One region of the Paramixta manurensis genome, then DNA from elsewhere that is predicted to be linked to it. Evidence: predicted binding sites of a transcription regulator. Region 1 holds the regulator's gene; the other holds the start of a gene.

Region 1 (3,427 bases):
TTCGGCCTGTTGGTTAGTGAGTAACTGTGCAGCGGAAGCGCCGAATGTTACCAGGGAAAGCAGGCTTAAGGTTGCAAGGGTTGTTTTGATTTTCATTTTTCATCTCCTCTTATAATCAACAACCTGCGGGCTACAACATAATGACCGGGTCGTCGATGTCGCACGGGCGGGCGCATAACCCGCGCCGTGGATATTATTTGTAAATTTCAGCGGTCGCGTGATAATTGCCATTGTTACGCGCTTCAATTACGCGGTAAGCGCTGGCGCCTTGTTCATCCGCTTTCTGTGACAGGCTCTGACGAATGCTCATCGGTGAGCCATCAATACCGCTAACGGAAATGGTACCGACAGATTGCAGGTTATCGTTGGAGACCTGTTGTTCGGTAACCAGATTGGCGGCGTTCGCGCCAAAAGAAAGTACGGAAGCCAGGCCTAAAGCAGCAATTGCAAATGTCATTTTCATGGTGATATCTCCTAAATAATGTGAGGCAACCGAAAGGGCTTAATCGCGTTTTTTATACTTGGGGTTGCCGGTTTTCATCTATGCCGTGGTAATAATTCGCTTATTTGTACAGTTCAGCCGTAACGTGGTAGTTACCATTGTTGCGTGCTTCGATAATGCGGTATGCCTTCGCACCTTGCTGATCGGCTTTTTCGCCCAGCGCTTGGTGGATATCCATCGGCGCGCCATCAATGCCGCTTATGCTAACGGTCCCGACTGACTGCATATCTTGAGCTTGTTCCGCATTAATCGATTCTGCTGCAAATGCGCCAAATGACAGGACGGAAAGAATGCTCAGGGTGGCAATAGTAGTTTTAACGTTCATGTTTATTTCCTCGTCTTCTGTTTTTATCTTTTTGTTTAGTGTGATTTGCATCACGAAAATAAGTATAGATCTAATAACGTGAGAAATTAATACTCTGCTAATAATTTTTTGAGGGGATACTTTGGTAGGGAACCACTTTTTAATAACCTATCGTTATAAAAAAAGCGTATATTTTGCCCACTTTATGTTAATTCCATGTAAAAACAGCAACATGTCGCACTTGAGCTATTCGTGCTCAATTTTGTGGTTGATCACGCTATGAGAAAAAAACTCGCTGGGAAGAACGGTGGGTTTTTAACGAAAAGGGAGCATTAACTGCTAAATGCAACGTAGTTTACGGATTAGCGGCTCGGATATTACCTGAGAGCGGCCGCATTTTAGAGAGGCCACTTGCCAGCGTAAAAAGGGTGAAAAAGTAACCGACAGGTTAACTGCCGGTTTCATTGCGGTGTCTTATAGCTCTTGTTCGAATAACACCAGAATGGCGTCGTAGAGCTGGCGGACGGTAAATTCACGCGCGGGCGTCATAAAAATGGTGTCATCCCCGGCGATGGTGCCGAGAATACCTTCCGCTTTACCGAGTGAGTCAAGCAGACGAGCGATTAACTGCGCCGCGCCAGGGCTGGTGTGGATCACGACCAACGCATCATTGTAGTCAATATCCAATACCAGGTTTTTCAGTGGGCTGGTGGTGGTGGGCACCCCTAATTCGGCCGGCAAACAATACACCATTTCCATTTTGGCGTTCCGGGTACGCACCGCGCCAAACTTGGTCAGCATACGCGAGACTTTAGACTGGTTAATATTGTCGAACCCTTCATCTTGCAGTGCGGCAACAATCTCGCCCTGAGAGCTGAATTTCTCTTCTTTAAGCAACGCTTTGAAAGCCTTAACCAGGTTTTCTTGTTTCGATGGGTTACGCATAGTCTACCGATATCAAAGTAAAATAAGGAGGCCCCGCCCGGCGGGTTATAGATTATTATGCATTTAAGTGAATGATTATGCAACTTTGCAGGCAGTAATTCCATTTAGCACTGCTGCGGGAGGCGCATTCTAACAGACTTTCTTCGCGTTGAGAATTTCTCCACCGCGCATAATGATGGGCGGGGAAGTGAAGAAATTGTTATAAAATTGATGTTGTTCTGGTGCATGTGTAGGGTGTAATGTAACCGCCGAATAATGTGCCTGCATGCTGCTACGATCGGCTCCAAACCTGTACGTAATGCGGTCAATCTCACCCGTTTACGGAGCGTCATAGATAATACGCCCGCAAAACGATGATACCGTCCTCGCTATTGCCTTCCAGGTCGATTATGGTCGTAACCAGATGGGTTCCCGGCACTTTTCTGCTCACAATAATAAGGAGTTTAGGATGAAAGTTGCAGTTCTCGGTGCAGCCGGTGGTATTGGTCAGGCGCTTGCACTTCTGCTGAAAACCCAGTTGCCCGCGGGTTCAGAACTCTCTCTGTATGATATTGCCCCGGTTACGCCAGGCGTTGCGGTAGATTTAAGCCACATCCCAACATCCGTTAAAATTGAGGGATTCAGTGGCGAAGATGCCACACCTGCATTGCAAGGCGCGGATGTGGTTCTGATTTCCGCCGGCGTGGCGCGCAAACCAGGCATGGACCGTTCTGATTTATTCAATGTTAACGCCGGCATTGTGCGTAACCTGATTGAGCAAGTGGCGAAAACCGCGCCGAAAGCGCTGATTGGTATCATCACCAACCCGGTTAACACCACGGTAGCGATTGCGGCCGATGTGCTGAAAAAAGCCGGTGTTTACGACAAAAACAAACTGTTTGGCGTAACCACGTTGGATATTATTCGATCCAATACGTTTGTTGCTGAGTTGAAAGGTAAACAGCCGACTGAGCTGAATGTGCCAGTGGTTGGCGGTCACTCAGGCGTGACGATTCTGCCGTTGCTGTCGCAGATTCCAGGCGTGAGCTTCAGCGAACAAGAAGCGGCAGATCTGACTAAACGTATTCAGAACGCGGGTACTGAAGTGGTTGAAGCAAAAGCCGGTGGCGGTTCAGCTACGCTCTCTATGGGCCAGGCGGCGGCACGCTTTGGTTTATCGCTGGTACGTGCATTACAGGGCGAAAGCAATGTCGTGGAGTGTGCCTACGTTGAAGGCGATGGCGAATATGCGCGTTTCTTCTCGCAGCCATTGCTGCTGGGCAAAAATGGCATTGTTGAGCGTAAACCTATCGGTACTTTGAGCGCATTTGAGCAGAAATCGCTGGAAGGAATGCTGGACACGCTGAAAAAAGATATTCAGCTGGGTGAAGATTTCGTTAAATAAGCCCGTCACTACTGTTGAACAATATCAAGGGAGCCTTATGGCTCCCTTCTTTGTTATTAATCGCCTGATTAATTCTGGATCGGATATTCCATTATCGTCACCGGCAAGGTGAGTTTTTGTCCGTTGCGGATAACCTGAACATTAATCACCGAGCCCGGACGGATTTCAGCCACCTGATCCATCGTTTCCTGGGCGGATATCGCCGGTTTACCGTTAACGCTAATAATGACATCGTTGGTTTGTATCCCGGCCCTGGCCGCTGGACCGCCGGCCGCCACATCACTGACGGTAA
Region 2 (3,427 bases), 770 kb from region 1:
GCGACATTGGTCAGGTTCAGGAACTGGCTAAACGCGCGCGCCACCGGTAATAATTCATCATTAGACAGGTTTTGCAGCGTAGACAGTAATTCCTGGCGATGAGCGTCATTTCCCGCACGGGATGACTTGGAGAGCTTACGGATGGTTTCCACCCGATCAAGGATGTTTTCTCCCAGCGCATCCTTAATGGTATCCCCGAGCAATTTGCCGAGCATACTGACGTTACTTCGCATTGCGGAATATTGTTCGTTCATATGACCCCTGACACCCTTCTTGTTTTTGTAACTTTATTTCACCCTTATGGGCATAACATCGCCTTTTATCTAGCCATGTAACTTTCCATTCGTCAATTGCCTTCATCTGGCCGCATCGTGCGGCTAAATAACCGGAATTTATGAAATTTAATTACATCGAAGAGGGATAAGTTATTCTTATCACGAAAGACGGAACAATGTTGAGGCAACTTGCTATTTTCATAGCTAAATGCCCCAACTGTAACTTAGTGATGACAAAAATGATGCACAACCTGAGCAATGAGTTCACGCGTTGGTTTGATAAACGCGGTATCAATGAATTCATCCGGCTGGTGCGCCTGATTAATCGAGCCTGGCCCCAATACTAAGGTTGGGCATAGCGTTTGGATAAACGGCGCTTCAGTGCAGTAGTTGACCACTTCAGTTGACGTCCCCAACAATTTTTCTACCACCTGCACCAGGTTATGGTCCGGCGGACATTCGTAGCCTGGAATCGGCGGATGAAGTTCGCTAATGGTGACACGTCCCGGCCAGCGCTCACTGACTGGCGCTAATGCTTCATTTAGCAAGCCATCCAGATCGCTGAGGGTTAAACCCGGCAGTGGACGAATATCCATATGCAACTCGCAGCAGGCGCAAATACGGTTAGCCGCATCGCCGCCGTGGATATGACCAAAATTCATTGTGGGGTAAGGGATCGCGAAGCCATCGTGGTGATAACGTTCTTTCAACGTATTGCGTAATTGCATCAGATGACCGATGGCGTCATGCATTAATTCGATCGCGTTAACGCCCCGTGCCGGATCGCTAGAGTGACCAGATTGCCCCTGAATACGAATCGCATTTGAGAGGTGGCCTTTATGAGCCCGCACCGGTTTGAGCGAGGTCGGTTCGCCGATGATGGCGCAATCCGGACGTACAGTAGCGGATTCAGAGAAGTACTTCGCGCCAGCCATGGTGGTTTCTTCGTCGGCGGTCGCCAGAATATACAGCGGCTTTTTCAGGGTGCTAAGGTCGACATCGCGTAGCGTATCAAGGATAAACGCGAAAAACCCTTTCATGTCGGCGGTGCCCAGACCGTAGAGCTTATTATCATGTTCGGTGAGGGTAAATGGATCGCGCGTCCAGCGGCCATCATCAAACGGAACAGTGTCGGTATGTCCTGCTAATAACAAGCCGCCAGCGCCATTGCCGCTCTTTGCCAGCAGATTGAATTTATGGCGCGTGCCGGGTACCGGTTGCACTTCAACGCTGAAGCCAAGCTCGCGAAACCAGCCAGCGAGTAAATTGATTAAAGTTTCATTACTTTGATCCAACGCGCTGTCGGTTGCGCTGATGGATGGTGTAGCGATTAACTGGCGGTAGAGTTCAATAAAAGGCGGTAATTTTGTCTTCACTGTTGACGGTCCTTGAGTTAGGATGTATCAATATTCATGCATTAATAGTGAATAAAAATACATTAACACGGTGCGACTGGGAAACGCAAAATGACCTCTCCCATCGCCTGACTTCATGGGTATGCCGCCGCAGCGGCGCCATCCCGGAATTTTGTGACTGTAAGAAGGTATACAGCCTGATGTTGAATACGCTGATTGTTGGCGCCAGTGGTTATGCTGGCGTAGAGCTTGCGACCTATCTGAATCGCCACCCACATATGAACATAACCGCTTTAGCGGTTTCAGCGCAAAGCCCGGATGCGGGAAAATTACTTTCCGACCTGCACCCACAGCTTAAAGGCGTGCTCGACTTACCGTTGCAGCCGCTGCGCGCTGCGCAAGAGTATGCCGGTAAGGTTGATGTAGTATTTCTCGCGACCGCGCATGAAGTCAGTCACGCATTAGCACCAGCGTTTCTTGACGCGGGCTGCGTGGTGTTTGATCTCTCTGGCGCATTTCGGGTCAACGACGCTGATTTCTACCAACAATACTATGGCTTTTCGCATCAGCACGCGGCGTGGCTGGATAAAGCCGTGTACGGGTTGGCGGAATGGCAACACGGTGCGATTAAAGAAGCGCAACTGATCGCGGTGCCAGGCTGTTATCCCACCGCTTCACAGTTAGCATTGAAACCGCTTATTGAGGCGAATTTATTAAATCCCGCTCAGTGGCCGGTGATTAACGCTACCAGCGGCGTCAGCGGCGCCGGGCGCAAGGCGGCGTTAAATAACAGCTTTTGTGAAGTTAGCCTGCAACCTTACGGCATCTTTAATCATCGTCATCATCCCGAGATTGTTGCCCACCTTGGCGTGCCAGTAATTTTCACGCCTCATCTTGGCAACTTTGCCCGCGGGATCCTCGCCACTATCACCTGCCGTTTAAATCATGACGTGAGCAGAGAGGATGTGGCTGAAGCATTCCATAACGCTTATCACGACAAGCCGTTAGTACGCCTCTATGAAACAGGCGTACCGGCGCTGAAAGCCGTGGTGGGCCTACCGTATTGCGATATCGGTTTTGATGTTCAAGGCGAGCATCTCATTGTGGTCGCGGCGGAGGATAATTTACTGAAAGGCGCTGCTTCGCAGGCGGTTCAGTGTTTAAACATTCGTTTCGGTTTCCCTGAAACGCAGTCACTTATTTAACCGGCGAAATTGACTATGACGAATCCTCTTATTATCAAGCTGGGCGGCGTGTTACTCGATAGCGAAGAAGCGTTAGAGCGCCTGTTCACCGCGTTGGTCAGTTGGCGCGAATCGCATCAACGTCCTGTGCTGATTGTGCATGGCGGTGGCTGTCTGGTGGATGAACTGATGAAAAAGCTGGCGCTGCCAGTGAAAAAGAAAAACGGCTTGCGCGTAACGCCGGCCGACCAGATTGACATCATTACCGGTGCGTTGGCTGGCACCGCGAATAAAACGCTGCTGGCATGGGCGAGGAAGCATCATATTGAAGCGGTAGGGCTCTGCCTTGGTGATGGTGGTAGCGTTAACGTTGAACAGTTCGATGAGGAACTCGGCCATGTTGGTAACGCTACTCCAGGGTCGCCGGTATTGCTGAATACCTTGCTTAGCGCGGGTTTTTTGCCGGTTATCAGTTCGATCGGGATTACTGCGCAAGGTGAGTTAATGAATGTGAATGCCGATCAGGCTGCGACGGCGCTGGCGGCGACGCTGGGCGCAGATTTAGTGCTGCTCTCCGATGTGAGCGGTATTCTGGATGGGAAAGGCCAACGTA

Evidence for each region. Region 1 encodes ArgR, which controls arginine synthesis, uptake and breakdown. Its sites were predicted from a motif close to ANTGAATAAAAATACANT; they were not measured.
Region 2: the regulator ArgR is predicted to act here: its motif matches at 1,698-1,715, upstream of argC (N-acetyl-gamma-glutamyl-phosphate reductase).

What each region holds. Positions count from the first base shown of each region.
Region 1 is NZ_CP054212.1:477,058-480,484, forward strand. It holds gene yhcN (peroxide/acid stress response protein YhcN) at 1-96, opposite strand, end outside; gene yhcN (peroxide/acid stress response protein YhcN) at 194-463, opposite strand; gene yhcN (peroxide/acid stress response protein YhcN) at 564-827, opposite strand; gene argR (transcriptional regulator ArgR) at 1,281-1,751, opposite strand; gene mdh (malate dehydrogenase) at 2,200-3,135, shown strand; gene degS (outer membrane-stress sensor serine endopeptidase DegS) at 3,204-3,427, opposite strand, start outside.
Region 2 is NZ_CP054212.1:4,323,453-4,326,879, reverse strand. It holds gene ppc (phosphoenolpyruvate carboxylase) at 1-254, opposite strand, end outside; gene argE (acetylornithine deacetylase) at 500-1,651, opposite strand; gene argC (N-acetyl-gamma-glutamyl-phosphate reductase) at 1,831-2,835, shown strand; gene argB (acetylglutamate kinase) at 2,851-3,427, shown strand, end outside.